DNA from 3 places in the Streptomyces sirii genome. Region 2 is predicted to be linked to each of the others. Evidence: riboswitches for the same ligand, from Rfam matches in the RefSeq annotation. Region 2 holds a riboswitch; each other region holds the start of a gene.
The links. Region 2 has a riboswitch for cyclic di-AMP ahead of WAB15_RS25285 (NlpC/P60 family protein). Riboswitches for the same ligand answer to the same signal wherever they lie in the genome.

Region 1: another riboswitch for cyclic di-AMP. It lies ahead of WAB15_RS30190 (M23 family metallopeptidase); the one in region 2 lies ahead of WAB15_RS25285 (NlpC/P60 family protein).
Region 3: another riboswitch for cyclic di-AMP. It lies ahead of WAB15_RS17185 (transglycosylase family protein); the one in region 2 lies ahead of WAB15_RS25285 (NlpC/P60 family protein).

The regions. Positions count from the first base shown of each region.
Region 1 is NZ_CP147982.1:6,696,350-6,706,909, reverse strand. It holds gene WAB15_RS30205 (GNAT family N-acetyltransferase) at 1-1,809, opposite strand, end outside; gene WAB15_RS30200 (HPr family phosphocarrier protein) at 1,945-2,226, shown strand; gene WAB15_RS30195 (GntR family transcriptional regulator) at 2,572-3,261, opposite strand; gene WAB15_RS30190 (M23 family metallopeptidase) at 3,467-4,267, opposite strand; cyclic di-AMP (ydaO/yuaA leader) riboswitch at 4,280-4,436, opposite strand; gene WAB15_RS30185 (M16 family metallopeptidase) at 4,672-6,054, opposite strand; gene WAB15_RS30180 (M16 family metallopeptidase) at 6,093-7,433, opposite strand; gene WAB15_RS30175 (DNA topoisomerase (ATP-hydrolyzing) subunit A) at 7,735-10,182, shown strand; gene WAB15_RS30170 (CobW family GTP-binding protein) at 10,338-10,560, opposite strand, start outside.
Region 2 is NZ_CP147982.1:5,580,196-5,590,755, forward strand. It holds gene WAB15_RS25275 (NlpC/P60 family protein) at 1-1,042, opposite strand, end outside; gene WAB15_RS25280 (hypothetical protein) at 1,367-1,720, shown strand; gene WAB15_RS25285 (NlpC/P60 family protein) at 1,887-3,044, opposite strand; cyclic di-AMP (ydaO/yuaA leader) riboswitch at 3,052-3,220, opposite strand; gene pcrA (DNA helicase PcrA) at 3,502-6,006, shown strand; gene WAB15_RS25295 (M23 family metallopeptidase) at 6,105-7,925, opposite strand; gene WAB15_RS25300 (esterase/lipase family protein) at 8,117-8,995, opposite strand; gene WAB15_RS25305 (cobalamin B12-binding domain-containing protein) at 9,371-9,829, shown strand; gene WAB15_RS25310 (DUF5691 domain-containing protein) at 9,880-10,560, opposite strand, start outside.
Region 3 is NZ_CP147982.1:3,854,882-3,865,441, reverse strand. It holds gene WAB15_RS17210 (tetratricopeptide repeat protein) at 1-1,506, shown strand, start outside; gene WAB15_RS17205 (MFS transporter) at 1,496-2,758, opposite strand; gene WAB15_RS17200 (LysR family transcriptional regulator) at 2,900-3,775, shown strand; gene WAB15_RS17195 (cytochrome P450) at 3,935-5,209, shown strand; gene WAB15_RS17190 (transglycosylase family protein) at 5,489-6,511, shown strand; cyclic di-AMP (ydaO/yuaA leader) riboswitch at 6,721-6,931, shown strand; gene WAB15_RS17185 (transglycosylase family protein) at 6,939-7,589, shown strand; gene eno (phosphopyruvate hydratase) at 7,907-9,193, shown strand; gene WAB15_RS17175 (septum formation initiator family protein) at 9,438-9,890, shown strand; gene WAB15_RS17170 (DUF501 domain-containing protein) at 9,992-10,534, shown strand; gene WAB15_RS17165 (exopolyphosphatase) at 10,531-10,560, shown strand, end outside.

The sequences.
Region 1 (10,560 bases), 1.1 Mb from region 2:
GGCCGCGCTGCGTAGGGCGGCGGCGAGCGCGATGCCCTCGCCGGCGCCCGGGGAGGCGCCGTCCTGCTCCCCCACCCAGGGGATGGCCGTGACGATCACGGCGTCGCAGCCATCGACCGAGAGCGTCTCGGCGAGCGCCCCGCGGAAGTCCTCCGGTGTGGCCGCGGAGGGCAGCACTCGGGGGCGCAGCGGGCGCAGCCGCTCGGTCAGGCAGGCGTCGTAGGCCAGCAGCGCGAGGGACTCGGAGTTGCCGAGGATGGCGATGCGGGGGCCGGCCGGCAGCGGCTGGGAGGCCAGCAGCAGCCCGGCGTCGATCAGCTCGGTGACTGTGTCGACGCGGATCACCCCGGCCTGGCGCATCAGGGCGGCGACCGTGCTGTCGGGGACACGGACGGTGGGTACGGCGTGGCCGAGCGGGGCGGTGCCGTTGTGCCGGGCTCCCTTGGCGACCACGACCGGCTTGACGGCGGCGGTACGGCGGGCCAGCCGGGCGAACTTGCGGGGGTTGCCGATGGACTCCAGATAGAGGATCACGACATCGGTGTCCGGGTCGTCGTGCCAGTACTGGAGCAGGTCGTTGCCCGAGACGTCGGCGCGGTTGCCGGCCGAGACGAAGGCGGTGATACCGGCGATGCCGCCGTCGCCGGGGCCGCGCGCGTGCAGTCCGCTGAGCAGGGCGATGCCGATGGCTCCGGACTGGGTGAACAGGCCGATGTGGCCGGAGCCGGGCATCCGGGGGGCGAGGGAGGCGTTGAGCCGGACGTCGGCGGCGGTGTTGATCAGGCCGAAGGCGTTCGGCCCGATGAGCCGCATGCCGTACGAGCGGGCCTGGCGGAGCAGGGCGCGCTGCCGCTCCCTGCCCTCGGGGCCCGACTCGGCGTAGCCGGAGGACAGGATCAGCACCCCTTGGACGCCGTGTTCGCCGCAGTCCCGGATGACGTCGGGGACGCTGTCGGCGGGGACGGCGATGACCGCGAGGTCGACCGGCTCGGGGATCTCTCCGAGCGCACGGACCGCCGGCACCCCTTCGGGGTCGAGCCGCCGCATGTCCTGGGGGAAGGCGTGGTTGACGGCGTGCACCCGGCCCGTGAAGCCGCAGGTGAGGATGTTGCGCAGCGCGGTGCGGCCGATTCCGCCGGGGGCGCGACCGGTCCCGATGACGGCGACCGAGCCGGGGGCCAGCAGCCGCTGCACGGAGCGGGCTTCGGCGCGCTGCTCGCGGCCGCGCATCACGGCCACGGACTGCTCGGTGGGCTCCAGGTCGAACTCCAGCCGGACCACGCCGTCTTCGAACGTCCGCTTCTGGGTGTACCCGGCGTCCGTGAAGACCTTGATCATTTTGGAGTTGGCGGGCAGCACCTCGGCGGCGAACCGCCTGATGCCGCGCTCACGGGCGACCGCCGCGATGTGCTCCAGGAGGGCGGAGGCCACTCCCCGCCCCTGATGGGCGTCCTGGACGAGGAAGGCGACCTCGGCCTGGTCGTCCTCGGGGTCCTTGGCGGGCAGGCCCTGGTCGTTGATCCGGTCGTAGCGGACGGTGGCGATGAACTCACCGCCGACCATGGCGGCGAGTCCGACGCGGTCGACGTAGTCGTGGTGAGTGAAGCGGTGCACATCGCGGTCGGACAACCGCGGGTAGGGGGCGAAGAAGCGGTAGTACTTCGACTCGTCCGAGACCTGTTCGTAGAAGGAGACCAGCCGCTCGGCGTCATCGGGGGTGATGGGGCGGATCCGCGCCGTGCCGCCGTCACGCAGCACCACATCGGCTTCCCAGTGGGTCGGGTATGCATGATCCGGCGGCTTCTGCATGCGGACAGAGTACGACCGGGCACTGACAACCGGCCCTCCCGCGTACGCTCGGGGCAGGACTCAGGGCTGCCGGAGCACTCCCGGCAGCGTGAGAGACTGGTCTAGACAACAGTCACGACTTTGAAGGGCAACACCATGGCTGAGCGCCGCGTCAATGTCGGTTGGGCCGAGGGCCTGCACGCCCGCCCCGCGTCGATCTTCGTCCGTGCGGCCACCGCTTCCGGCGTCCCGATGACGATCGCCAAGGCTGATGGCAACCCCGTCAACGCGGCCTCCATGCTCGCGGTCCTGGGCCTGGGCGCCCAGGGCGGCGAGGAGATCGTGCTGGCTTCCGACGCCGACGGCGCCGAGGCCGCGCTCGACCGCCTGGCGAAGCTCGTCGCCGAGGGTCTCGAGGAGCTCCCCGAGACCGTCTGAGTCCCCCAGGACCCTGTACATGCGGCGGCCCCGCCGCGGAGACCGGAACCCGGTCGCCGCGGCGGGGCCGTTTCGCTGCGGTCGCATTCATTTCCCCGTCGGCAACCCGCCCGAAAATGCCTCACCGCGGCACCGCGCCGCACCGCCGCTGAATCAGCTCTCCGGAAAGGCCGTACGGCTCGGCGCCCGGCACGGAAGCACAGGAATTGCGAATAAGGGCGGACGGCGGACCGAAATGCTGGCTCTGGAATAGCGGCGCTATACGAAAAACCGCCGCGCGGCCTTCGCACCCCATTCCCCCGCGCGCCTTTCCCCCTGCCCACCTCTTTGTATACGGGGCCCTTGTTAAGAGCGGGCGCGCGCTGTGTTGACGGGCCGTTTCGGATCCCTCACCTCGGCCTTGGCCGGGCGCCGCAGCCGGTACACCGGAAGCGAACGCTCGATATGAGCCGCCATCAGGGTGCGGGCGCGTTCCGCGTCCCCCCGGGCCACCGCGTCCAGCACCGCGCCGTGATCGTCCCAGGACTCGCCGGCCCTCGTCGGCGGCTCCACCGCGTACATCCACTCGATCTTGCGCCGCAGCTGGGTCAGCAGCGCGGTCAGGCTGGGGCTGCCGGCCGCCTGAGCGAGCGTCTCGTGGAACCAGCCGTCCAATTGGCGCAGGTCCGCGGGGTTGCCGTGCCGGGCCCGCTCACGTCCGAGCCGCACCAGGCCGCGCAGCACCTTCAGGTGGGCCGGGCTGCGGCGGGCGGCCGCGCGGGCGGCACCCAGCGGCTCCAGCAGCGCGCGGATGTCCAGCAGGTCGGCGGCCTCCTGCTCGGTGGGCTCGGCGACACAGGCGCCCGCGTGGTGGCGGGTGGTGACAAAGCCCTCCGACTGCAGGGTGCGCAGCGCTTCGCGGACCGGCACCCTGGAGACGCCGTAACGCGCCGCCAGGATCTCCTCGATCAGCCGACTCCCCGGCGCCAGCGCGCCGGAGACAATGTCCTCGCGAATCGCCGTGCACACCGCATGCGCGGAAATATGGCCTCGCATCGTCCGTGCCTCCGCCGTAATCCCCGGGAAACGCCGCCGGTTGACGACATTTCCGTGACTCTATTCGACCGGGACGGCTTTTCCGACGGACTCCGGTTATCCATGGATATTTTTTGGCCAATGGACGGATCCGACGTCGGGCGAAGCGGCGCATCAGTCGATGAAGCGGTGCGGCATCGGGCGAAGCGGAGGCGGCTGCGATGGATCAGACGTTGACGCCGTGCGCGCGCAGATACGCGATCGGGTCGATGTCCGAGCCGTAGTCCGGGGTGGTGCGGGCCTCGAAGTGCAGGTGCGGGCCGGTGACGTTGCCGGTGGCACCGGAGAGGCCGATCTGCTTGCCCGGGGTGACGCTCTCGCCGACCGAGACGGAGATCGACGACAGGTGGCCGTACTGGGTGTACGTGCCGTCGTTCATCTTGATCACGATGTTGTTGCCGTACGAGCCGCCCCAGCCGGCCTCGACGACGGTGCCCGCGCCGACGGCGTGGACGGAGGTCCCGGAGGCGGCGTGGAAGTCGATGCCGGTGTGGCTGCCCGAGGACCACAGGCTGCTGGACGCCTTGTAGGCGGTCGACACGTAGGAGCCGGCGATCGGGGCGACGAAGGCGTTGAGGCGCTTGCGCTCGGCCTCGCGGGCGGCGCGCTCCTTGGCCTCGCGCTCGGCCTTGGCCTTCTTGCGGGCCGCCTCGGCGCGGCGCTGGGCCTCCTCGGCCTGCTTCTTGGCGACGGCCTCGGCCTTCGCCCGCGCGGCGGCGGCCTCGGCGTCGGCCTGCTGCGCGTCGGCCTGGGCCTCGATGCGGTTGGCGAGCTCGTCACCGAGGACGACGGCCTGCTGCAGACCGGTGTCCTGGGTACGCGCCTCGTCCGTGGCGGCCAGCGCCGGCGAGGCCACCGAGGCGACAACGCCGGAGGCCGCGAGGGTGGCTATGCCTGCGATGTTGCGGGTCGAGCGGGCGGTGCGGCTCGCACGACGGTGCTTCCCGGTGGCACGTATGAACGCCATGTACTGGCTTGTCCTTTCCTTCCTTCTCGCCTACCGGGTTAGCTGACGGGTTCGGAGCAGGAAGGTCTCCTACGGGCTCCTCCGGAGAGGGGTCCGATTCACCCCAGGGGACGTGTGGGTCCCCGGCTCCCCTGGCTCGCGCCGTACGGGGACTCGGCGATGACTGTCCGGTGCCACTGTTGTGGCGGAGTTGTGACGAACAGCCGGACCGACGCTAATCGGGGCAACTTTCGATCGCCAAACAGAACCGCTTTTTTGTGCGGGATGCCACAAGAAGCGTCGCGGCCAGTCGTCATAAACCGGACATACGGCGGCTCCCGTGGCAGTGGAGCACCACGGGAGCCGCCGGTCGGACCTGATCTGCCGTCATACGGGGCGGCCAGGACGTGCCTTCCGGCTCGGCCCTAGCCGCCGACGACCGTCACCTCGCCCAATCCCAGCGCCTTGACGGGCTCGGCGATCTGGGCCGCGTCACCCACCAGGACCGTCACCAGCCGGTCCACCGGGAAGGCGCTGACCGCCGCCGCGGTCGCCTCGACCGTGCCGGTCTCCGCGAGGCGGGCGTACAACTGCGCCTGGAAGTCGTCCGGGAGTTGCTGCTCCACCTGGTCGGCCAGCGTGCCCGCGACGGCCGCCGCGGTCTCGTACTTCAGCGGCGCGACCCCGACGAGGTTCTGGACGGCGACATCGCGCTCCTCGTCCGTCAGCCCCTCCGCCGCGAGGGTCCGCAGCACCTGCCACAGGTCCTGGAGCGCCGGGACGGTGGAGGCGGTGTCCACCGAGCCGCTGATGGCGAGCAGGGAGGCGCCCGTCGCTCCCTCGGGGGAGCCGGGGGCGGTGGAGCGCAGTACCTGGCCGAAGGCGCGCACCCCGTAGGTGTAGCCCTTCTCCTCCCGCAGCACACGGTCCAGCCGGGAGGTGAGGGTGCCGCCCAGGCAGTACGTGCCGAGGACCTGCGCCGGCCACACCCGGTCGTGCCGGTCGGCGCCGATCCGGCCGATGAGCAGCTGCGTCTGGACGGCCCCGGGGCGGTCCACGATCACCACACGGCCGGTGTCGTCGGCGGCGATCGGCGCGGCCTTCAGCGGCTCGGCCGTCGAGCCGCTCCAGGCGCCGAGGGTCTCGGCGAGCGCCGCGTCCAGGTCGACACCGGTGAAGTCGCCGACGACGACGGCGGTGGCCGTGGCGGGCCGCACATGGGCGTCGTAGAAGGCCCGGACGGCCGCCGCGTCGATGCGGGCCACGGTCTCCTCGGTGCCCTGGCGGGGCCGCGACATGCGCGCGGTGGCCGGGAACAGCTCCTTGGACAGCGCCATGGCGGCACGCCGGGCCGGGTTCGCGAGCTCGTGCGGGATCTCGTCGAGGCGGTTGCGCACCAGCCGCTCGACCTCGCTGTCCGGGAAGGCGGGGGCGCGCAGCGCGTCGGCGAGCAGGCCGAGCGCGCGGGGCAGCCGGGAGGCCGGGACCTCCAGGGAGACCCGTACGCCGGGGTGGTCGGCGTGCGCGTCCAGCGTGGCGCCGCAGCGCTCCAGCTCGGCGGCGAACTCCTCGGCGTCGTACTTGTCGGTGCCCTCGGACAGCGCACGCGCCATGATCGTGGCGACGCCGTCCAGGCCCTCGGGCTCGGCGTCCAGCGGCGCGACGAGGTTGACCTCGACGGCGACGACCTGCTGACCGGGGCGGTGGCTGGTCAGCAGCGTGAGCCCGTTGGGGAGTTGGCTGCGGTCGGGGGCCGGGAAGGCCCACGGCTTGGGCGCGCCGCCCCGGGGCTGGGGGTGGAAGTCCATGGTGCTCATGGGGGACCCTGCGCGGTTGGTGGCGTCGCTCACTGGTCCGCCTCCCCTTCCTCGGTGTCGGCGGCGTCGGTCGGCTCGGTGGGTTCGTAGACCAGCACGGCGCGGTTGTCGGGGCGCAGCCGGGCCTTGGCGACCGCCTGCACCTCCTCGGGGGTGATGTCCAGAACACGCCGCACGGCGGTCAGCGCGAGCTGCGGGTCGCCGAACAGGACGGCGAAGCGGCACAGTTCGTCGGCGCGGCCGCTGACCGTGGCGAGGCGGTCCAGCCATTCGCGCTCCAGCTGGGCCTGCGCGCGCTCCATCTCCTCCGGGGTGGGGCCCTCGGCGGCGAAGCGGGCCAGCTCCTCGTCGACGGCGCGCTCGATGTCGGGGACCTCCACGCCACCGGACGTCTTCACGTCCAGCCAGCCCAGCGAGGGCGCGCCGGCCAGCCGCAGCAGACCGAAGCCGGCCGCAACGGCGCTGCGGTCACGGCGCACCAGCCGGTTGTACAGGCGGGAGGACTCGCCGCCGCCCAGGACGGTCAGCGCCAGGTCGGCGGCGTCCGCCTCACGGGTGCCGTCGTGCGGCAGGCGGTAGGCCGCCATCAGGGCGCGGGAGGGCACGTCCTCCTCGACGACCTCGCGCAGCTGGCCGCCCATGACGTCGGGCAGTGTGCCGTCCCGGGGCGGCTGCTTACCGTCGTGCGAGGGGATCGAACCGAAGTACTTCTCGATCCAGGCCAGCGTCTGCGCGGAGTCGATGTCGCCGACGACCGACAGCACGGCGTTGTTGGGCGCGTAGTACGTACGGAAGAACGCCCGGGCGTCCTCCAGTGAGGCGGCGTCCAGGTCGGCCATCGACCCGATGGGCGTGTGGTGGTACGGGTGGCCCTCCGGGTACGCCATGGCCGTCAGCTTCTCGAAGGCCGTGCCGTAGGGGACGTTGTCGTAGCGCTGGCGGCGCTCGTTCTTGACGACGTCGCGCTGGTTCTCCAGGGACTCGTCGTCGAGCGCGGTCAGCAGCGAGCCCATCCGGTCCGCCTCCAGCCAGAGCGCGAGCTCCAGCTCATGGGTGGGCATGGTCTCGAAGTAGTTGGTGCGCTCGAAGCTCGTGGTGCCGTTGAGCGAGCCGCCGGCGCCCTGCACCAGCTCGAAGTGGCCGTTGCCCTTCACCTGCGCGGAGCCCTGGAACATCAGGTGCTCGAAGAGGTGAGCCAGGCCCGTACGGCCCTTGACCTCGTGGCGGGAGCCGACGTCGTACCACAGGCACACCGCTGCGACCGGGGTCAGGTGGTCTTCGGAGAGCACCACGCGCAGGCCGTTGGCCAGCCGGTGCTCGGTCGCTGTCAGGCCGCCGGAGCCGGCTTGTTCTGTGGCCGTGTGACCCATGGGCATGTACGTCCCTTCGATCCGCTTGCGAGGAAGTTCTGTCACTGTATGCAAGCGCGTCGGCATCTGGCGAAGTTCCCGTGCGACCGGCCCCGATCGAGCGTCGTGCCCGGCGCCCTCCAAAGGCGAAGGGGGAGTCGCGGTGGGCGTTGTCAGTGGGGCGGTCCACAATGGTCCGCGTCAGACTCAGAGATACTCGCCGGTTGATCCCCCAGCTGGTTGACCCGACTGATTGACCGACGTCGCCCTGACGTCGCTTCCCGACACGGCAGTAGACGCAGCAGAAGGAGCCGCAGCCGCGATGGCCCGCCGCAGCACGAAGACCCCGCCGCCGGACGACTTCGAGGAGAGGATCCTCGACATCGACGTCGTCGACGAGATGCAGGGTTCCTTCCTCGAGTACGCGTATTCGGTCATCTACTCGCGCGCCCTCCCGGACGCCCGCGACGGCCTCAAGCCCGTGCACCGCCGCATCCTCTACCAGATGAACGAGATGGGCCTGCGCCCCGACCGCGGCTACGTCAAGTGCGCCCGGGTCGTCGGCGAGGTCATGGGTAAGCTCCACCCGCACGGCGACGCGTCGATCTACGACGCCCTGGTGCGCATGGCGCAGCCGTTCTCGATGCGGGTGCCGCTGGTGGACGGCCACGGCAACTTCGGCTCGCTGGGCAACGACGACCCGCCCGCGGCCATGCGGTACACCGAGTGCCGGATGGCGTCCGCGACGTCCCTTATGACGGAGTCGATCGACGAGGACACCGTCGACTTCGCGCCCAACTACGACGGCCAGGAGCGGGAGCCGGTCGCCCTGCCCGCCGCGTACCCGAACCTCCTCGTCAACGGCTCGTCCGGCATCGCGGTCGGTATGGCCACGAACATGCCGCCGCACAACCTGGGCGAGGTCATCGCCGCGGCCCGCCACCTGATCAAGCACCCCAACGCCGACCTGGACACGTTGATGCGCTTCGTGCCGGGTCCCGACCTGCCGACGGGCGGCCGGATCGTGGGCCTGGGCGGCGTACGGGACGCGTACGAGAAGGGCCGCGGCACGTTCAAGATCCGCGCGACGGTAACGGTGGAGAACGTCACCGCCCGCCGCAAGGGTCTGGTCGTCACCGAACTCCCCTTCACGGTCGGGCCCGAGAAGGTCATCTCCAAGATCAAGGACCTGGTCGGCTCGAAGAAGCTCCAGGGCATCGCGGACGTCAAGGACCTCACCGACCGAGAGCACGGCCTGCGGCTGGTGATCGAGGTCAAGAACGGCTTCAACCCCGAGGCCGTCCTGGAGCAGCTCTACAAGCTCACGCCGATGGAGGAGTCCTTCGGCATCAACAACGTCGCGCTGGTGGACGGCCAGCCGCTGACGCTGGGCCTGAAGGAGCTGCTGGAGGTCTACGTCGATCACCGCTTCGAGGTGGTGCGGCGGCGCAGCGAGTTCCGGCGCAGCAAGCGGCGCGACCGCCTCCATCTGGTCGAGGGCCTGCTGACGGCCCTGGTGGACATCGACGAGGTGATCCGCCTGATCCGCTCCAGTGAGAACAGCGCGCAGGCCAAGGAGCGGCTGATCGAGCGCTTCTCGCTGAGCGACATCCAGACGCAGTACATCCTCGACACACCGCTGCGCCGGCTGACCAAGTTCGACCGTATCGAGCTGGAGTCGGAGCGCGACCGGCTCAAGGACGAGATCGAGAAGCTGACCCGGATCCTGGAGTCGGACGCCGAGCTGCGCAAGCTGGTCTCCAACGAGCTGGCCGCGGTCGCCAAGAAGTACGGCACGGACCGGCGCACGGTCCTGCTGGAGTCGGCGGGCGCCTCGGTCGGCGCGGTGCCGCTGGAGGTCTCCGACGACCCGTGCCGGGTGCTGCTGTCCTCTACGGGGCTGCTGGCGCGCACGGTCACCGGCGAGGTGCCCGTCGACGTCGACGCCAAGCGCGTCAAGCACGACGTGATCGTCTCGGCGGTGCCGGCGACGACCCGCGGCGAGGTGGGCGCGGTGACGTCCCTGGGCCGGCTGCTGCGGCTCTCGGTGATCGATCTGCCGCAGCTCCCGGAGACCGCGGCCGCACCCAACCTCTCCGGTGGCGCCCAGATCTCGGAGTTCCTGACGCTGCAGGACGGCGAGGAGCTGATCTGCCTGACCACACTGGACGAGTCCTCGCCGGGCCTGGCCCTCGGCACGGAGCAGGGCGTCGTCAAGCGGGTGGTACCCGACTACCCCTCCAACAAGGAGGAGTTGGAGGTCATCACCCTCAAGGAGGGCGACCGCATCGTGGGCGCCGCCGAGCTGCGCACCGGTGAGGAGGACCTGGTCTTCATCACCACCGAGGCGCAGCTGCTGCGCTATCAGGCGTCGCAGGTGCGGCCGCAGGGCCGCCCGGCCGGTGGTATGGCGGGCATCAAGCTGGGCGAGGGCGCGAAGGTGATCTCGTTCTCGGCGGTCGATCCGGCCGCCGACGCCATGGTGTTCACCGTCGCCGGCTCACACGGCACGCTCGACGACTCGGTGGCGACGGCCAAGCTCACCCCGTTCGACCAGTACCCGCGCAAGGGCAGGGCCACGGGCGGCGTGCGCTGCCAGCGCTTCCTGAAGGGCGAGGACTGCCTGACCCAGGCATGGGCGGGACCGGCCCCGGTGCGCGCCGCGGACGCCAAGGGCGCCCCGGTCACCCTGCCGGAGACCGATCCGCGCCGCGACGGCTCGGGAGTACCCCTGGCGAAGCCGGTGGCGACACTGGCAGGACCGATGTAGACGACGCGCCGCACGCAACGCGGACGGGCGCTGTCGGACCGGTGGACTCCGGCCCGACAGCGCCCGTCCGCGTTCCTCAGCCGCTCGCTTCAGGCGCTCTCTTCAGACGTCTGCCTTCTTCAAGCGTCACCCTCAGACGTCTTCAGACCGCACCCTCAGATGCCTGCTTCGACGTCTTCCTCACGAGCAGCCACATAGCGCAGCACGCCCCACATGCTGTTCACATCGGCATCCGACGGACCGGTCTCCCGGCAGTTCTCCAGCTCCTTGCGCAGCGCCGGCGCGTCGATACCGTTGCCGATCATGACGAGCTGGGTGCACCGCTCCTCGCCCTTGGGCCACGGCTCGGGGTAGAAGCGCAGGAAGTCGCCGACCGCA
Region 2 (10,560 bases):
CGCCGATGTACAGGCCCACATGGCTGATGCCGGTGTAGAAGAACACCAGGTCGCCGGGGGCGAGTTGGGAGCGGTCGATGCGGGGGCCGGAGTTGATCTGGGTGTAGGTGGTGCGGGGCAGCGAGACGCCGCCGGACTCCCAGGCGGCCTGGGTCAGGCCCGAGCAGTCGTAGGCGGAGGGCCCCGTGGCGCCCCAGACGTACGGTTTGCCGAGGGCGGAGTAGGCGAAGGAAACGGCGCGCGCCGCCCGGGAGTCGGGGGCCAGCGCGGCCGCCGAGGCCGCTGCGGCCGCCGAGCCGGCCGGGATCCCGCCGAGCAGGCCGTCACCGCGGCCCGTTCCCCGGTCCGCGCGGGCGCCGCCCCGGGAGCCGTCCGCGCCCGCCATCCGGCGCCGCTGCTCCGCGGTCAGCCGGTCCAGCAGCTGCTCGGCGGCGTCCAGTTTGCGGACGATGGTGACCCGGTGCTTCTTCACTCCGGCCTCGGTGGACACCAGCCGCTGCGCGGTGTCCTCGGCCCGCTGACGGACCTGCCGCACGCTGCCGAGCCGACGCGCGTATCCGGCCACCGCGGCCGCCTGATGACTGCCCGCGCGCTCCAGCACGGCGGCGCCGTCCAGATAGCGCTGCGGGTCCTCGGACAGCAGCAGCGAAACGGTCGGGTCCATGCCGCCCGCGCGGTACTGGGACGCGGCCACGGCGCCCAGTTCCGCGCGGGCCGTGTTCAGCTTCCCGGTCCGGCGGGCGGCCTCGTCCTGCAGTCTGCTCAGCTCCTCGCGTGCGGTGTCGGCGGCTTCCTTGGCGCCGTTGTAGCTCTGTGTGGCCACCTCTGCCTCCTGGTACAGCGCGTCGACCCGGTCCTTGACCTGGTCGGGGGTGGGGGAGGGGGCCGCCTGGCCGGTGCCGTCGAAGGCGGTGGCGGTGGCGGCGCCCGCGAGGGCGAGGGTGGCGGCCGTACGGACGGTGCGCGCGCTGCGCGAACCGCCCGTGAGCGCGGCGAGCGGATGCTGCCTGGGCTTGCGGTGCGAGGCCACGGTGGCCGTCACTTCCTTCCCTTCGGGCCGAGGGCGCGGCGGCGGTCGGCAACGGGGGAGCCGACCGCCGCCGCACCTCTCGGCGGGGCGGCCGACGGAACACCGGCACGGAGGCCGGTGATGGCGGGATGTCGGCCGCCTGGAGGAGGACGCTAAGCCTGAGCGTCACGGGGGTGAGTCCGGTTGGCTGGCATTGCTCGCTTTCGACCGCGGCGGGTGCGCGGTTGACCGCACCGCCGCCGCCTGCACACCGGGACCGGTCTGCCGTGACCGAAGCGGCGATTGCGGACGCCCTGCCGGAAAGACCGTGCTATACGGCGGCTACGATCCAGCACTATGGACGTAGTAATCAATGTCTTCGTCGGCCTGCACATCATCGGCATCGCCTCCCTGCTGGGCGGCTTTCTGACCCAGATGAAGGCGATGGGTGCGGGCACCGCCCGCTTCGTGCCGGCCATGCTGCACGGCGCGCTGACGATGCTGGTCACCGGCATCGTGCTGGTCGGCCTCAACCAGGCCCAGGACCACCCGGTCAACAACATCAAGATCGGCGTCAAGATGGCCGTCCTGGTGGTGATCCTGGCGCTGGTCTACGTCAAGCGGGACGAGGAGAAGGTCCCCGCGCCGCTGTTCGGCGCGGTGGGCGGGCTCACGATCGCCAACATCTTCATCGCGGTGCTCTGGACCTGACGGCGGCGCCCCTCCCCTACGGCACACCGCGCGGTCACCGTGCTCCGGAATCCGGAGCCGATGGCCGCGCGGTGGCGTGTGGGGGGTGACCCGTGGGGGGTGGCCTTGTCGAGCGCCCTGGGGCGCTTCGGGAAGGAGCGGTCCTCACAGGGAGGCGGGGCCGGCCTCAGGCCGGGCGGACGCTCCCGTAGATCGGCATGTAGTAGATCGACTCCTCGCGGACGTAGGCGCCCGGCTTGGGAGCGTGGATCATCTTGCCGCCGCCTATGTACATGCCGACGTGGCTGATGTCGTCGTAGAAGAACACCAGGTCACCGGGCTGAAGATCCTTGGTCGCCACCCGCTGGCCGACCTTGACCTGGTCCCAGGTCGTCCGCGGCAGATCGACCCCGGCCGCCTTCCACGCCGCCTGCGTCAGCCCCGAGCAGTCGTAGGAGCTGGGCCCGGTGGCGCCCCAGACGTACGGCTTGCCCATCTGGGTGCGGGCGAACGCCAGGGCCTTCTCCGCCTTGGTGGCGTACGAGTCCCCGGTGGAGCCGCCGTCGCTGGTGCCGCCGCCGGTCTGACCACCCGTCGAGTCGCCCGTCGAGCCGTCCTGCTGCCGCTGGCGCTCGGCCTCCTGCTGCCGGCGCGCCTCCTCGGCGGCCTTGCGCCGGGCCGCCTCCTCCTTCTGGCGCTCCAGCTCCGCCAGCCGCGCCTTCTCCTGTGCGGTGAGCCGCGACAGCAGCTGCCGGGCCTCGGCCAGCTTCCCCTGGACGGACTGCTTGGACTCCTTCAGCGAGGCCTGCGAGTGCTGCAGCTGCTCCAGGCTGCTGGTGGCCTTGGCCCGCTGCCGCGCCGCGGCCGCCGCCTGCTCCTGGTAGTCGGTGACCGCCTGCTTCTGCCGGCTGGTCAGCCGCTCCATCAGGTGGCTGCGGTCGACGAACTGCTGCGGGTCCTTGGCGAGCATCAGCTGCGCCGTCGGGTTCATGCCGCCGGTGCGGTACTGCGCCGAGGCGAAGGTGCCCAGTTCGCGCCGGGACTCGTTCATCCGCTGCGCGCGCTTGGCGGCGGCGTCGAGCAGACCGTCGACGGTGGCGCTCTGGTGCTCGGCGCGCTCCTTGGCGGCGTTGTACTTCTGGGTGGCCACCTCGGCCTGGTGGTAGAGGTCGTCGACCTTCTTCTTGACCTCTTCGATCGAGGGTCTGGGCGCCCTGGGGGCGGCGTCGGCGGACTGCGAGAGCAGGGTGACCGAGGCGAGCGCGGCGGTGGTGAGCCCGGCCGCCGTACGCCGGCTACCGGGCGAGATGAGAACGCTGGTGCGCGGCTTGCGATGGGACGCCAAGGCCGGCAACTCCTTCCGTGGACCGCCTACCGGGTTAGCTGTCGGGTTCGGGCGGTGTCGCTGACGGAAGGCTTGCCCTACGGTCCGTGCGGCCGCCGACGACGGCCGCTGGATCGATTCACCCCGGTGGTGCTGGTGGGTCCCCGGCTCCGGATGCCTGATGGCAGGGCCGGACTCGGCGCGGCGGCCCGTGCGGAAGCTGTCGACCGCGGGGAGGCGGGCTGCCTGAGCGAGGACGTTAGCCAATTCGTGTGGCTCCTGTGAAGGCTGATGTTCGATATGCCCGAAACCTTTTTGTGACCTGAACGCGCGGCGGGGGGTGTTGCGTCAGATGTCGGGTTCGGGGTAGTCGGCCGGCACCCGGCGGTTCCGCCTCCGGTCGCCTGACCTGCCCCGGCACGGACAATCGTGGACTCCCCGGCGCGCTGTCAGTGCGGCGGCCTAGACTCGGTGGGCGATGAGCAGCCTCTTTGACGACAGCTTTCTGGCGGACCTCGGCCCCAAGGGCGAGGAGGAGCACCCGCCGCCTCCCGAGGACGAGCACGAGCCGGTCCCGGAGGAGGTCCCCGCCGACCTCTTCGGCGGGAGGTTCGACGCGCCCTTGCACACCGAGGCGTACTACCGCGACGGCGCCGCCCGTCCGCCCGTCGACCCGGCCGCGCTGCTGGAGGGGCTCAACGACGAGCAGAAGGCCGCGGTCGTGCACGCCGGAGGCCCGCTGCTGATCGTCGCGGGCGCCGGATCCGGCAAGACCAGGGTGCTCACGCACCGCATCGCGCATCTGCTCGCCGAGCGCCATGTCCACCCCGGCCAGATCCTCGCGATCACGTTCACCAACAAGGCCGCGGGCGAGATGAAGGAGCGCGTCGAGCAGCTGGTCGGCCCGCGCGCCAACGCCATGTGGGTCTCCACCTTCCACAGCGCCTGCGTGCGCATCCTGCGCCGCGAGTCCAAGAAGCTCGGCTTCACCTCCTCCTTCTCGATCTACGACGCGGCCGATTCCAAGCGCCTGATGGCGCTGGTCTGCCGCGATCTGGACCTGGACCCCAAGCGCTTCCCGCCCAAGTCCTTCAGCGCGAAGGTCTCCAACCTCAAGAACGAGCTCATCGACGAGGAGACCTTCGCCCAGACGGCGGCCGACGGGTTCGAGAAGTCGCTGGCCGAGGCGTATGCGATGTATCAGGCGCGGCTGCGCGAGGCCAACGCCCTGGACTTCGACGACATCATCATGACGACGGTCAATCTGCTCCAGGCCTTCCCGGACGTCGCCGAGCACTACCGCCGCCGCTTCCGCCATGTGCTCGTCGACGAGTACCAGGACACCAACCACGCCCAGTACACCCTGGTGCGCGAGCTGGTCGGCCGGGGAACGGCCGACATCCCGGCCGCCGAGCTGTGCGTCGTCGGCGACGCCGACCAGTCGATCTACGCCTTCCGAGGTGCCACGATCCGCAACATCCTCCAGTTCGAGGAGGACTACCCGGACGCCACGACGATCCTGCTGGAGCAGAACTACCGCTCCAGCCAGACGATCCTGTCCGCCGCCAACGCGGTCATCGAGCGCAACGAGAACCGCCGCCCCAAGAACCTCTGGACGGACGCCGGCGCCGGCCCCGAGATCACCGGCTATGTCGCCGACACCGAGCACGACGAGGCCCAGTTCGTCTCCGACGAGATCGACCGCCTCACCGACGCCGGCGACGCCAAGGCCGGCGACGTCGCCGTCTTCTACCGCACCAACGCCCAGTCCCGAGTCTTCGAAGAGATCTTCATCCGGGTCGGTCTGCCCTACAAGGTCGTCGGCGGCGTGCGCTTCTACGAGCGCAAGGAGGTCCGCGACGTCCTGGCGTATCTGCGGGTGCTCGCCAACCCCGAGGACACCGTCCCGCTGCGCCGCATCCTCAACGTCCCCAAGCGCGGTATCGGCGAGCGCGCCGAGGCGATGATCGACGCCCTGTCCTCGCGCGAGAAGATCACCTTCCCGCAGGCGCTGCGCCGGGTCGACGAGGCGTACGGCATGGCGGCCCGCTCCGCCAACGCCGTCAAGCGCTTCAACGTCCTGATGGAGGAGCTGCGCACGATCGTCGAGTCCGGCGCGGGGCCCGCCACGATCCTGGAAGCCGTCCTGGAGCGCACGGGCTACCTCGCCGAGCTCCAGGCCTCCACCGACCCGCAGGACGAGACCCGGATCGAGAACCTCCAGGAACTCGCGGCCGTGGCCCTGGAGTTCGAGCAGGACCGCGGCGAGGCCGCGACATCGGGGGCTGCCGCCCCGGGCCCGGGCACCCTCGCCGACTTCCTGGAGCAGGTCGCGCTGGTCGCCGACTCCGACCAGATCCCGGACGAGGACGAGGAGGGCAGCGGCGTGATCACCCTCATGACGCTGCACACCGCCAAGGGCCTGGAGTTCCCGGTCGTCTTCCTGACCGGCATGGAGGACGGCGTCTTCCCGCACATGCGGGCGCTGGGCCAGACCAAGGAGCTGGAGGAGGAGCGCCGGCTGGCCTATGTCGGCATCACCCGCGCCCGCGAGCGGCTCTACGTCACCCGCTCGACGATGCGCAGCGCCTGGGGCCAGCCGTCGTACAACCCGCCCTCCCGGTTCCTGGAGGAGATCCCGGACAACTACGTGCAGTGGCGGCGGACGGGTCCGGCGACGCCTTCGGCGTCCATGGGCAACCTCTCGTCCAGGGGCGGCGGCACGGGCGGCCTCGGCGGCGGCATCGGCGCCACGCTCTCGTCGGCCCGCTCGAAGGGCCCGAGCGGCTTCGCGACCCGGCGCACCAAGGACCGCGAGGTGGTCTCGCTGGCCGTCGGCGACCGCGTCACCCACGACAGCTTCGGGCTCGGCACGGTCGTCGGCGTCAAGGGCAGCGGCGACAACGCCGAGGCGACCATCGACTTCGGCGGCGAGAAGCCCAAGCGGCTGCTGCTGCGGTACGCGCCCGTCGAGAAGCTGTAGGCGGTCGGGACGGGGGCCGGCGCAGGACGGGGAAGCGGGCGCCGGCCCGACGCTGCGGGAACGGCACGCCTGACGTTGCAGGAACGGTACGCCGGGGGTCAGTTCGGGTCGAGCCCGTGGCTGCGCAGCCACGGCAGCGGGTCGATCGCCGAGCCTCCGCCGGGCCGCACCTCGAAGTGCAGATGCGGTCCCGTCGAGTTGCCGGAGTTGCCCGAATAGGCGATCTGGTCGCCGGCCTTGATCGACCCGGAGCGGATCTTGGTGCTGCTCAGATGGCAGTACCAGGTCTCCGTGCCGTCGGGCGAGGTCACGATCGCCATGTTCCCGTAGGCGGAGTTCCACTGGGTGCGGACGGTGCCGTCGGTGGCGGACAGGACCGGGGTGCCGTAGTCGACCGGGAAGTCGATGCCGGTGTGGACGGACATCCAGTTCACCCCGGCCTGGCCGAAGAGCGCGCTCAGCCCGTGCTGGCTGACCGGCAGCACGAACTTGGGCCGCATCGCCTCCTTGCGGGCCGCCTCCTCCGCCTTGCGCTTGCGCTCCAGCGCCTGGCGCTCCTTGAGGTCGATCCGCTCCTGGGTGCGGCTGGCCCGGTCGCGGAAGTCGTCCGCGCCGGCGCTGAGCCCGGCGAGCTGGGTGTCGAGCTTCTTGTTGGCCGCGGAGGGCTTGACCGCCCCCGGGTCGACCGGCCCGGCCTGGTTGGTGGTGTCGTTCTTGTCGTCCCCGCCGATACCGGCGACGGACGCGGCCGCCACACCGCACACTCCCATGGCGGCGACGGACGGAACGGCGACGGTCAGCAGCGCCGACCGTTTGGCCGGACGTCGCCGGCCCCGGCCGCGGACGGCCTTCCCGGCCGGCGGTCCGGTGACCCGGCGCCCGACGGGGGCGGGGTCCGCGGGGGTCACCGGCATCGCCTGCGTCATGGCGTCCGCCACGGCGGCGGCCTCGTCGGAGGCGGCGCCGCCGTCGTCGAAGCCGCCGTCATCGTCGGAGCGGTCGTCGTGCAGTGTGCCCGCTTCCCAAGTGGCGGTCTCCCACTGGTCGGTGTCGCCCGGCGGCGGACCGGCCTGTGCGGGGATCCCGGCGATCAGTTGCGGGTCGGCCGCCGGCCAGATCGCCGTGGCCTCGTAGCTCGCGGTCTCGAAGCCGGAGGTGTCGAAGGCCGAGGCCTCGAAGGCCGCGGTCTCCTCGACCGCGGTGGCCTGCCGGCCGATGGTGTCGTAGCCACCGGCCGTCTCATATGCGCCCGTTGTCTCGTATGCCCCGGTTGATACCGCGGTCGGATAACTGCCGGTGTCGTACGCGCCGGTGTCGTACGCGCCGGTGGCGTGGGTGCCGGTGTCGTATCCGCCGTGCCCGTAGGAGGTGGCCTCATAGGCGGCCGCCTCGTAGGTGCCGGAGTCGTGCGCCGCGGCGTAGGCGGTCGCGCCCGGCGCCAGGGTGTCGTACGCGGTGTGCGCATACGGGTCGTAGCCGGCGGCCGTGCCGGTCTCGTAGGCGCCGGTGTCCCACTGCGTCGAGGCGAAGCCGCCGGTGTCGTAGATGCCGGTGGCGTACCCGTCGCCCGTGGCCGTCGGGTAGGACCCCGTGTCGTACGCGCCGGTGTCGTAGCTGCCCGTGCCGTAGGCGCCGGCGCCGTACGTGCCGGTGTCGTAGCTGCCGGTGTCGTAGGAACCGCCGCCGTGCGTCCCGGTGTCGTAGGCGACGGTGCCATAGGCGCCGGTCGCATAGGAGCCGGTGTCGTACGTCCCGGTGTCGTAGGAGCCGGGGAGCGAGCCGAAGAGGGGGTCGCCGTCGCCGTAACCGGCCTCGGAGTGCTGCTGCCCGTAGGCGTCGTAGGCGGGATAGTGCGCATACGAGGCGTCGGAAGCAGAGCCGGTCGGAAGCGGACCTTCCGATGGGTGACGGTCGTTCACCAACTTCTCTTTCGCCTCGGCAGCAGGAGAATTAGCGGCGACTGTACCCGGCGGTACACGACGGCGACAATCTTCCACGGGTTCCCGACTCGGCAAGACCGGGCATTTGGCCGCCTTTCGGCAGCCCGCATGCGACTTCTTGGCGCCCCGTTCGACGGGTGTTCGACTCCGCGTCACGTCGGGGGAAGCGGTCAGGCCACCGAAACGGCGTCCGCGCCCCCCTCCTCGACCGCCTCGGCGGCGCTCAGCGCCTCACGTATTCCGGCGGCGACGGCGCCGTTGACCGGTAGCGCGAGATGTCCGACCCCCACGACGCGCACATTCTGCGCGCTCAAATCCGGATGATCGATTCTGGCGGTCGCGGCCGGCACCATCACCTGGTCCTCCTCGCTCCAGAAAGCCACCCACCGCGTCCGGCAACGCGGCGCCGGAAGCGACAACTCCGCCATCACCTCGGAATCGGGGCGCATCTGCCGGACGAGCGGGTGCGCCGACATCAGGGGCGCGACGCGGGTGCCGGAGTGCGGCGTGCCGAGCGTGACGAGCATGCGGACGCGGGCGTCGCCGCCGAGCCGCTGCACGTAATAGCGGGCGATGAGCCCGCCGAGGCTGTGGCCCACCACGTCCACCCGGCGGTGGCCGGTCCGCGCGCACACCTCCTCCACATGGCGGCCCAGCAGCTCGGCGGCCCGGCGCAGGTCGCAGGTCAGCGGGGAGTAGTTGAGCGCCTCGACATGGCGCCAGCCGTGACGCAGCAGTGAGCGGCGCAGCAGCACGAAGACCGAGCGGTTGTCGATGAAGCCGTGCAGCAGCAGGACCGGCGGACGGGCCCGGCCCTCGGTCGGCAACAGCACGGGGGCGTCCGCGGCGGTGGATCGGGGTACCGGGCGCTCCCGGGGGATGCCGGTCGGATAGAGGAGGAGATGGCCGGCGAGGACCGCCAGCTCCACGACCGTGCTGCGGGCCAGCAGGCGCGCGGAGCGCGCAGGGAGCAGACGCGCGCACCGCAGGGGTGCGCGGACGGCGCGCGCGATCAGAAGGGGTGCGGAAAACAAGGGCAGGACCTGCATGGCCGACCTCCCGAACGGCATGCGGGAGGCGCCTTCGTCCCCCGTATGCCCTCGCGGGAAGCCGTGAGCGGCGAAGACGAGCATGCGGCGTACTCGCCCTGATGCGCGCCCCGTGGCGCGGTGGCCCGGCTGCGGCTCCCCGGGCGCCCGGCCCGCGCGCACCGCACCACATGGCCGTGGCGTGACGACACGCGGAACGCGGCGCGTAGCGAACGTGTCCCACGTGTGATTTCCCCCTCCCCGGATGTCACGAAACAGCCGGGTAAGCGATGCTGGGGATAACGTTCGTTCACGCTCGTGGCCGCCGGATCGCGGTCGCGCGATCGATTGTCGGCTCGGCGGCACCACAGTGCCGTGCATGGCTTGGAGGCAGTGATGAGTGTGGCTCGGCAGGACGGGGCGCAAGCGGGGAGCCAGGGCGCGGCAGGCAGGTCGGGGCCGATCCGCGTGGTGGTGGCCAAGCCGGGCCTGGACGGGCACGACCGCGGAGCCAAGGTCATCGCGCGAGCGCTGCGCGACGCCGGTATGGAGGTGATCTACACCGGGCTGCACCAGACCCCGGAGCAGATCGTCGACACCGCCATCCAGGAGGACGCCGACGCGATCGGGCTGTCCATCCTCTCCGGCGCGCACAACACCCTCTTCGCGAAGGTCATCGAACTCCTCCAGGAGCGCGACGCGGCGGACATCAAGGTCTTCGGCGGCGGCATCATCCCCGAGGCGGACATCCCCCCGCTCAAGGCGCAGGGCGTCGCGGAGATCTTCACCCCGGGCGCGACGACCGCCTCCATCGTGGAGTGGGTGAACGCCAACGTGCGCTCGCTGGCGGTCTGAGGCGCGGCCGAGCACGGCGGGAAGACGGCCGGCGGCCGGGGCGCGGACGATCACGGCGCGCCCCGGCCGTCGTCGCCCGGGGACGGCGGCGGGGCCAGCTCGGTACGCATCGTGGCCCGCAGCCGCAGCGTGCCGACCAGCCGCAAGAACGCCTCGGACCAGTAGCCGCCGGAGCCCGGCGAGGCGCCCTCCGGCTCGTCCGTGACCGCGGTGAGCATGTCGAGCCGGTCCGCCGCGGCCGGGTCCAGGCAGCGCTCGGCCAGGCCCATCACCCCGCTGAAGCTCCAGGGGTAGCTCCCCGCGTCCCGGGCGATGTCCAGGGCGTCGACGACGGCCCGGCCCAGCGGCTCGGCCCAGGGGACCGCGCACACCCCCAGCATCCGGAAGGCGTCCGACAGGCCGTGGGTGGCGATGAACTCCGCCACCCACCGGGCCCGTTCCTCCGCCGGCAGCACGGTGAGCAGCTTGGTCAGATCCCGCGACGAGCCGGTCGGGGCGACCTCGGCGGCCTGGGCCGGCGCGGCCGGCGCGCCCAGCAGCGCCCGCGCCCACTCGGCGTCGCGCTGGCGCACGGCGGCGCGGCACCAGGCGTCGTGCAGCTCGGTCCGCCAGTCGTCGGCCACCGGGAGCGCGACGATCGCCACCGGGTCGCGTCCCTCGAACCGCGCCCGCCACCCCTCCAACGGCGCCGCCTCCACCAACTGGCCCAGCCACCAGGCCCGTTCGCCCCG
Region 3 (10,560 bases), 1.7 Mb from region 2:
GGCGGGCTGGAGCCGCGGCTGCTGGCGCAGTTGAGCGCCCTGCGGGTGGTCGTGCTGGCCACCATGCGGGACGAGGCGTACGACGAGCACCGCCATGAGCCGCACGGCCGGGTGCTCGACCTCGCGCAGACGGTGGAGCTGGCACGGGAGTGGAGTCCGGCCGAGCGGGCGCTGCTGACGGAGAGCGCCGGGCGCACGGGGGACTTCCGGTTGACCGCCGCGGCGGCTTCGAGCGGAACGGAAGGCCTCGCGGCGTATCTCGGCCTGGGCCCGCTGCTCTGGGAGGAGTGGTGGCGCGCCCGCCGGGCCGACCGGCATCCGCGCGGCCACGCCCTGGTGCGGGCGGCCCTCGACCTGGCCCGCTGCGGACTCGACGGGCCGTTGCCCATGGACCTGCTGCTGAAGGTGCATGAGGGCTACGCGGACGTGACCGGGATGGACCGCGAGTCGGCGGCGGACGCGGTCGCCTGGGCGGCGGAGCGGCGGCACGGGCTGCGCCTGCTCGTCCGGGTCACCGGCGACACCTGGCGGGCCGCGCCCTTCCTCGTCGAGACCGCGGCCCGGCACGAGACCTTCCCGCCCGTGGACGGCCAGGTCTGGGGCTGCGCTCTGGAAGCGGCCCGCGAGGACGGGGCGCGGGACTTCGCGAAGATCGCGGCGGGGGCGCGCGAGGCTTTCCGGCGGGCCGCCGACGAAGGCGACAGCCATGCCCTGCACAACCTCGGCGTCCTCGCGGAATCCCTCGGCGAGGGGGAGGAGGCCGAGGAATGGTTCCGGCGTGCGGCGGAGGCCGGGCAGTCGCGGTCCGCCGGCAGGCTGGGACGGATGCTGGCCGAGCGGGGCGAGGGCAAGCTCGCCGAGCGATATCTGGAGCAGGCCGCCGAGGTGGGGGATGCCGAGGCGGCGACGCTGCTGGGCAAGGTGCTGCGGGAGCGGGCTCAGCGCTGGCTGACGGTGGGCCGGGAGGGCGGCAGCCTGGAGGCCGCCCAGCTGCTGGCGGAGCAGCTGCTGGGGGCCGGGGACAACGACGGTGCCTTCGATTGTTACTGGGAGGCGGTCACCGCCGGGTATGCGCCGGCGGTGGCGGGCTATGCCACCTTGTTGTTCCTGTGGAACTCGCGTGAGTACGCCGAGGTCTGGCTACGGCGCGCCGCGGACGCGGGCGACAAGCGGGCTGCCGAGGTGCTGCACGACGCCTACGACAGCCCCGCGCCCACGGACACCGACGAGCAGGAATTCCGGTCGCACGCCGACGAAGGAAGGGAGTTCGCGCCGGGCAACCTGGGCGTGTTTCTGGAGTTGCGGGGACGCACGGACGAGGCTCAGCGCTGGTACCGGGAGGCGTACGAGACGGGCGACGCCCACGGCGCCTTCCGTCTCGCCGAGCTCCACAAGAAGGCCGGAGAGCCCGATCAGGCCCAGGCCTGGTACCGCAAGGCCGCCGAGATGGGGCACCTGGGCGCCGAGCATGCGCTGGCGGAGAAGCCGGACGCGGTCAGCGAGTGACCGGCACCGAGGCCGGTACGGGCTTGCGCTCCACCCCTGTACCGCCCGGCAGCCCGCGCCGCCGCCGCAGATCCGCGACCCACACCGCCACGACGGCCACCGCCAGCCCCGCGCCCAGCGTGCACACCCCGCCCCAGCCCCCCGCGCCCCACACCACCGACGTCAGCGCCGACCCAGCCGCCCCGCCGACGAAGTAGCTGGTCATATAGGCCGAGTTGAGGCGGTTGCGGGCCTCCGGGCGGACCCCGTAGACCAGGTTCTGGTTGCTGACGTGGACCGCCTGGGCGGCCAGGTCCAGTACGACCACCCCGGCGAGCAGCGCCACCAGCGACCAGGCGCCGCCCGCGCCGCCGGCCGCCAGCAGGCCCCACGAGCCCAGCAGCAGGAACGCCGCGGCGCCGGTGACGCGGTGCGCCAGGCCGCGGTCCGATAGCCGCCCCGCCATCGACGCGGACAGCGAACCGGCCGCCCCGACCAGACCCAGCAGCCCGATCGCCGACTCCTGCCAGCCGTACGCCGGGCCGGACAGCAAGAACGCCACCGCGGTCCACAGCACGGAGAAGCCCGCGAAGGTCAGCGCGCCCAGTACGGCCCGCCACCGGAGTACCGGCTCCTGGGCGAACAGCGCCAGCGTCGAGCGCAACAGCGCCGGATAGCGCAGTCCGGCCGCGGTGCGCAGGGCCGGCAGCCGGAGCCGCAGCAGCAGAGCCATCAGCAGCATCAGCGCGGCGTTGACCCAGTAGACGGTGCGCCAGCCGCCCAGTTCGGTGAGCAGCCCGGCGGCCGTACGGGCCAGCAGGATGCCCAGCAGCAGTCCGGTCATGACGGTGCCGACGGTTCGGCCGCGCTCGGCGGGGGCCGCCAGGGTCGCCGCGTACGGCACGACGACCTGTGCGGCGACCGAGGTCAGGCCGGTGAGGGCGGTGCCGGTCAGCAGCAGGGCGGCGTTCGGTGCGCTCGCCGTGACGGTCAGGAACACGGCCGTGGCCGCGCAGAGCGTCACCGCGAGGCGGCGGCGCTCCAGGAGGTCGCCGAGGGGGACGAGCAGCAGCAGGCCGAGGCCGTAGCCGACCTGGGCGACGGTGACCACCAGCGCGGCGGTGGCGGCGGAGAGGTGCAGGTCGTGGCCGATGGTGCCCAGGAGGGGCTGGGCGAAGTAGTTGCCGGCGACCGACAGGCCGGTGGCGACCGACATCAGCAGCAGGGTGCCGCGACCCAGTCGGCGCTGCTCCGGTCCCTGTTCGGGTTCCATGGACGACCTCCCCGTGATGCGCCCGCGGCCACTGCGGCGGCGGGCATCTCCCAGCCTGGGGCCCCGCCATCGATGAGTCCAACACATCGTTGTCATCTCATCCATCGTGAATCGAGATCGATGCGCCTAGGATCGGTGGGCATGGAGCTGCAGCAGATGAGGTACGTGGTCGCGGTGGCCGAGACCGGCGGTTTCACCCGGGCCGCCGAGCGCTGCCATGTGGTGCAGTCCGCGCTCAGCCATCAGATCGCCCGCCTGGAGAAGGAGCTCGGTGCCCGGCTCTTCGACCGCACCAGCCGCAGCGTCCGGCTGACGACCGCCGGCGAGGCGTTCGTCCCGGTCGCCCGGCAGGCGCTTGAGGCGGCCGAGCGGGCCCGCGCCGAGGTGGCGGCGGCGACCGGCGAGGTGCGCGGCCGGCTGGCGGTCGGCGCCATCTCGACCGTCGCGGCCGTCGATCTCGCCCGTGAGCTGGGCGCCTTTCGCAGCCGCTATCCGCGGGTGCGGGTCAGTCTGCAGATGGAGATGAGCGATCCGCTGATCGAGAAGGTGCGGGAGGGGACGCTGGACGTCGCCTTCGTCGGGCTGGTGCCCGGTGCGCGCACCGACGGCGTACGGGAGCGGGAGCTGGCGCGCGGTGAGCTGGTGGCGGTGGTGCCGCCGGGGCATCCGCTGGCCGACCGGGAGTGGACGACGCTGGCGCGGCTGGCGCGGGAGACCTTCGTGGACTTCACGGCGGGTTCGGCGGCGCGGCGGCAGCGCGATGAGGCGTTCCGGGCCGCGGGGCTCGCCTCGGAGGTGGCGTTCGAGGTCACCACGGTGGAGTTCCTGGCGAAGCTGGTGCGGGCCGGGCTGGGCATCGGCATGGTCCCGGAGGCGATCGCCGCCGATCTGCCGGGGCTGCACATCGTGCGGGCGCGGCCGGCGCCGGAGCGCACCGAGCGGGTGGTGTGGAGCGGTCTGGGCCCGTCGCCGGCGGCCGTGGCGTTTCTCGCGGGGCTGGGGGTGCAGGCGGGGTAGGACGGGTGGACGCGCCGTGGTGCGCCCACCGGTTACGGTCGGAAGGTGCACGACGAGCCGGACGCCACTCCTGATCCCACCGCCCCCGCCGAAGCATCGGCCGACGCCCGCGCGAGCGCGCCGGCCGGCGCCGGGGCCGAGGCACCCGCGGGCTGCCCCGTGACGTCCTCCGCCGGGGCCGCCGGCCCGGCTCCCGAGCTGTTCACCTGGGAGTTCGCCGCGGACCCGTACCCCGCGTACGCCTGGCTGCGCCGCCATGCGCCGGTCTACCGGACCGAGCTGCCCAGCGGTGTCGAGGCCTGGCTGGTGACCCGTTACACCGAGGCGCGGCAGGCGCTCGCCGACGCCCGGCTGTCGAAGAACCCGGTGCACCACAGCGAGTCCGCGCACGGCAAGGGCAAGGTCGGCATCCCGGGGGAGCGCAGCGCCAACCTGATGACGCATCTGCTCAACATCGACCCGCCCGACCACACCCGGCTGCGCCGGCTGGTGTCGAAGGCGTTCACCCCGCGCCGGGTCGCGGCCTTCGCCCCCCGCGTCCGGGAGCTGGCCGACCAGCTCATCGACGGCTTCGCCGACCGCGGCGAGGCCGACCTGATCCATGAGTTCGCCTTTCCGCTGCCCATCTACGCGATCTGCGACCTGCTCGGGGTGCCGCGCGAGGACCAGGACGACTTCCGCGACTGGGCGGGCATGATGATCCGGCACGGCGGGGGCCCGCGCGGCGGGGTCGCCCGGTCCGTGAAGAAGATGCGCGGCTATCTCGCCGAGCTGATCCACCGCAAGCGGGCGTCCCTGGGGGAGACGGCGGAGCCGGACGAGGACCTGATATCCGGTCTGATCCGCGCCTCCGACCACGGCGAGCACCTCACGGAGAACGAGGCCGCCGCGATGGCGTTCATCCTGCTCTTCGCCGGTTTCGAGACCACCGTCAACCTCATCGGCAACGGCACCTATGCGCTGCTGCGCCACCCCGCCCAGCGCGAACTGCTGCAGAAGTCGATGGTGGCGGGCGACACCGAGCTGCTGGCCACCGGCATCGAGGAGTTGCTCCGCTACGACGGGCCCGTGGAGCTGGCGACCTGGCGGTTCGCGACGCAGGAGCTGACGCTCGGCGGGCAGCGGATCGCCGAGGGCGATCCCGTACTGGTGGTGCTGGCCGCCGCGGACCGTGATCCGTCACGCTTTGTCGAACCCGATGTTCTCGATCTGACCCGACGTGACAATCAGCATCTGGGATACGGGCACGGCATCCACTACTGCCTGGGCGCACCGCTCGCCCGGCTCGAAGGGCAGACCGCGCTCGCCACGCTCCTGACCCGGCTCCCGGACATCCGGTTTGCCACGGATCCTGATGATCTGCGCTGGCGCGGCGGGCTCATCATGCGCGGACTGCGGTCCCTTCCGGTGGAGTTCACGCCCGAACGGTCCTGACCGGGGGTATCGCCGAAGGTGACGCAGCGTCAGCAGCGTGACCTCCGCGTGATCTGCGCTACACCGGCTTGTGACTACCCGTGACCCCGGCTACCTTTCGATCGACGGTCGACAGGATTCACGATTCGTTCACGCGGGCGCACGCATAAGCGGACGTCCGATGGGGTGGGGAATCGAACGGTCGTCGAACAACTCAACCGCCGCGCGAAAGGCATCCGCATGCGTTCCGGGAACGGCCGACATCGTCGCCCCCGTCAAGCACCGGCCATCTTTGTCACGGTGGGAGTGACCGGCGCGGGGCTCGCACTGCCCCTGGTCTCCGCCAGTGGGGCACACGCCGCCGACACCGCGACCTGGGACCGGGTCGCCCAGTGCGAGAGCGGCGGGGTGTGGAGCGCCGCCTCGGGCAACGGCTTCTACGGCGGGCTGCAGCTGACCCAGGAGATGTGGGACGACTACGGCGGCGGGGCCTACGCCTCGCGCCCCGATCTCGCCAGCCGCGCCCAGCAGATAGCCGTGGCCGAATCGATCCTCGACGACCGCGGCCCGGACGCCTGGCCGAGCTGCGCCGTCAACGCCGGGCTCACCAAGGACGGCCGCGCGCCGAAGGTCGACCCGGGCAGCACGAGCACGCCGCGGCCCGACCCGTCCGACGAAGACGCCGACCCGGCGCCCTGGGACCAGCCCCCGTCGACCGGCTCGTCCGATGACCCCGGCGACCCGGACGACTCCAAGGCTCACGAGGGCGACCACGAGGCCGAGCCCAAGGGGTCCCATGACGGATCCCAGGGCGGCTCCCACGACGGATCGTCCGACGACTCGCGCGACGACGCGGGCGACGAGCCGTCCCAGGAGACGCCGGCGCCGTCCGAGTCCGACGGCGGCGACACCCCCGAGACCCCGGAGCCGTCCGACTCCGCCACCCCCGGCGACCAGGGCGACGACGCCTCCCGCCCCACCGACCCCGCCGGCGACGCCGGCCGTACGGACCCGAGCGGTACGCCCGGCCAGACGCCCGGCAAGGGCAAGCACCGCGGCGACGCGGACCCGGGCGAGGACGACGGCGGCGACCGGTCGCCCGGCGGCCGGCACGCCTCGCGCGGCGACGACGGGCGCCGCACGGACCCGGCGGACGGCGACTACACCGTGCGCCCGGGTGACAGCCTGTCAGCCATCGCCGCGGCCCACCGGCTGCCCGGCGGCTGGCCCGCGCTCTACGAGCGCAACGAGGGCGTCATCGGGGCCGACGAGAACCTGATCCAGCCGGGTCAGCGGCTCGATCTCGGGCATGCGGCAGGCTAGTTCGCCGTATTCGTCCCCTTTGGGAAAGTGAGACAAGGCTCTCGTTGGGCGGCGGGCGGGCAGATCCGCCCGCCGCCGTCATAACGGGTCCCACCTGCAGATATGTGACCAACCCGTGATCAAAAACGGTCAACTTGGTTCAGAAGGTGGGGTTTGAACACCAAGGGGATTACTGCTTACGGTCAGGACCGCTCGCCAAAGCGGGCCCCTTCGATCACACGCCGAATCCTGCCGGTGGTCGGAGGTAGTTGACGCGCAAGCGCCGAAGGCAGGAGCGGGGGAACCAAGGTAGGCGCCGGCCCGGTCCGTGAAAGCGGGTCAGTCGGCTTGGGGTGAAGCCAGGTGCGCCACGCGCGCCCGGCCGGGCGACTCACAGCCCGAACCCGACAGCTCACCTCGTAGGCGTCGGTGAGGAAACGAACGAACCATGCTGATCAACAAGGGCAAGCACCGTCGTCCCTCCAAGGCCGTCCGCGTCGCCACCCTCGCCGGTGTCGCCGGTGCCGCCGTCGCCGTCCCGCTGATGGGCGCCACGTCCGCCTCCGCCGCCTCGGTCGCCACCTGGGACAAGGTCGCCCAGTGCGAGTCCGGTGGCAACTGGTCGATCAACACCGGTAACGGCTACTACGGTGGCCTGCAGTTCTCCAACTCCAGCTGGGCCGCCGCCGGTGGCACCCAGTACGCGGCGCGCGCCGACCTGGCCACCAAGGCCCAGCAGATCGCCGCCGCCGAGAAGCTCCTCGCCATCCAGGGCCCGGGTGCCTGGTCCTGCGCCGGTGCCGGCGGCCTGACCTCCGGTGGCCCGTCCCCCGACCTCGACACCTCCACCAAGTCCGCCCCCAAGCAGGACGAGGCCAAGCCCGAGGTGAAGAAGGCCCCGGCCCCCAAGGCCGAGAAGGCCCAGCCGGCCCCGAAGAAGTCCGAGCGCGGCGGCGACTACACCGTCAAGTCCGGCGACACCCTCGCCAAGATAGCCAAGGCCCACGGCACCAACTGGAAGTCGCTCTACGAGGCCAACAAGTCGGTCATCGGCGGCAACCCGAACCTGATCTTCCCGGGTCAGCAGCTCAGCATCTGAGCCGTCCGCTCACCGGGACTCCCGCCCGCCGAAGCGGCGGGCCCCGTTCCTCCGTGAGACCGCCCCGTCCGGCGCGCCACTCCCCCCAGCGCGCCGCGGCGGGGCTTCTCCATGCGCCGCGGTCCGCACCGCCGTGACCAGCTGCGTCTCGCGCTTTTACCCGCTCAGCGAACAGTGTGGCGAAACATCCCGTGAACTGCGCCTTTGGGCTCTTTGTTCCGTCATTCCGTCCCACGGAGCGGGCCAAGGGCAAGCGCACGCGCCCCGGGCCGTTAGGCTCGTGCTGCAGAACTCCAGACACCCACGAAGGAGACAACGTGCCGTCCATCGACGTCGTCGTAGCCCGCGAAATTCTCGACTCGCGAGGTAATCCCACGGTCGAGGTCGAGGTCGGCCTCGACGACGGCAGCACGGGCCGTGCCGCCGTGCCGTCCGGCGCCTCGACCGGCGCCTTCGAGGCCATCGAGCTCCGCGACGGCGACCCGAACCGCTACCTCGGCAAGGGCGTCGAGAAGGCCGTCCTGGCCGTCATCGAGCAGATCGGCCCGGAGCTCGTCGGCTACGACGCGACCGAGCAGCGGCTGATCGACCAGGCGATGTTCGACCTGGACGCCACCGACAACAAGGGCTCGCTCGGCGCCAACGCCATCCTCGGCGTCTCCCTCGCCGTCGCGCACGCCGCCTCCGAGGCCAGCGACCTCCCGCTGTTCCGCTACCTCGGCGGCCCGAACGCGCACGTGCTGCCCGTGCCGATGATGAACATCCTCAACGGCGGCTCGCACGCCGACTCCAACGTGGACATCCAGGAGTTCATGATCGCGCCGATCGGCGCGGAGTCCTTCTCCGAGGCGCTGCGCTGGGGCGCGGAGGTCTACCACACCCTCAAGAAGGTTCTCAAGGAGCGCGGCCTGTCCACCGGCCTCGGCGACGAGGGCGGCTTCGCCCCGAACCTGGGCTCCAACCGCGAGGCCCTCGACCTCATCCTGGAGGCCGTCAAGCAGGCCGGTTACACCCCCGGCCAGGACATCGCGCTCGCGCTGGACGTCGCCGCCTCCGAGTTCTACAAGGACGGCACGTACCAGTTCGAGGGCCAGTCCCGCTCGGCCGCCGAGATGACCGAGTACTACGCGGAGCTGGTCGACGCCTACCCGCTGGTCTCCATCGAGGACCCGCTGTTCGAGGACGACTGGGCCGGCTGGAAGGTCATCACCGACAAGCTCGGCGCCAAGGTCCAGCTGGTCGGCGACGACCTGTTCGTCACCAACCCCGAGCGCCTCGCCCGCGGCATCGAGGAGGGCTCCGCCAACGCGCTGCTGGTGAAGGTCAACCAGATCGGCTCGCTGACCGAGACCCTGGACGCCGTCGAGCTGGCCCAGCGCAACGGCTTCAAGTGCATGATGTCGCACCGCTCCGGTGAGACCGAGGACGTCACCATCGCCGACCTGGCCGTCGCCACCAACTGCGGCCAGATCAAGACCGGTGCCCCGGCCCGCTCCGAGCGCGTCGCCAAGTACAACCAGCTGCTGCGCATCGAGGAGATCCTCGACGACGCCGCGGTCTACGCCGGCCGCTCCGCCTTCCCGCGGTTTCGCTCCGCGAACTGAAATCAGTACAGCGCTCCGCGAACTGATTCAGTACAGCGCTCCGCGAACTGAATCAGTACAGCGCTCCGCGAACTGATTCGGTGCAGCGCCCGGCGAACTGACGCGGAGCGGAGCTCCGCGTCACGGCTGATCGGCTGACGTTACGGCCGAGCACCTCCGTACGTCCCCGGCGACGGTCCCGTACCGTTGCCGGGGACGTACCTGCTTGATGCAGTCCGGCGTCAGTCAGTGAAGGGGAGACGACGTGCCCGCGGACCGGTTCTCGACCGCGACCCGACTCAAGGCGCTCGGCGAGCAGGCCGCCGCCCGCGTCTACCGAGCCCGCCCGCCCCGCCGCAACCGCCTCACCGGCCGCGCCGCCCTGCTGGCGCTGGTGATGTGCTCCCTGGTGGTCGCCCTCGCGTACCCCATAAGGCAGTACATCTCCCAGCGCTCCGACATCGCCGAACAGCGCCGCAAGGCCCAGGACGCCGGTGCCGAGCTGGACCGGCTGCGCGAGCAGCGGGCCCGGTGGCAGGACCCGGAGTACGTACGCCAGCAGGCCCGCCGGCAACTGCACTACGTCATGCCGGGGGAGACCGGCTACCTCGTCCAGGACGGCTCCGGTTCCGCCGCCGCCCCGAGGGGACCGCAGGCGGCGCGGCGCCCCTGGTACGAGAATCTGTGGAGCGCCGTCGACGCGGCCGACAAGCGCTAGGGGGTGCGCCTCGGGCCGTACCGCCGGCGCGGGGCAGCCCGTACTGTCGACACCAGGCGGTCCGCACCGCCGCCCCACCACCCACCTCACCGAAAGCGCACATGGAAACCCCTCCGCCCCAGACCGAGCCCACCGAGCCCACCGCCGCGGACATCGCGGCCTTCAAGGAGCAGCTCGGCCGCCCGCCCCGCGGGCTGCGCGCCATCGCGCACCGTTGCCCCTGCGGCCAGCCGGACGTCGTCGAGACGGCGCCGCGCCTGGAGGACGGCACGCCCTTCCCCACGCTCTACTACCTCACCTGCCCGCGTGCGGCCTCCGCGATCGGCACGCTGGAGGCCGACGGCGTGATGAAGGAGATGTCCGAACGGCTGGCGTCCGACCCGGAGCTGGCCGCCGCCTACCGCGCGGCCCACGAGGACTACATCCGGCGGCGGGACGCCATCGAGGTGCTCCAGGGCTTCCCGAGCGCGGGCGGCATGCCCGACCGGGTCAAGTGCCTGCACGTCCTCGTCGGCCACTCGCTGGCGGCCGGTCCCGGCGTCAACCCGCTCGGGGACGAGGCGATCGCGATGCTGCCGGAGTGGTGGAAGAAGGGGCCGTGCGTGAGCCCCTGCGCCGAGGACGACAAGGGAGGGTCCCAGTGAAGCGGGTCGCCGCCATCGACTGCGGT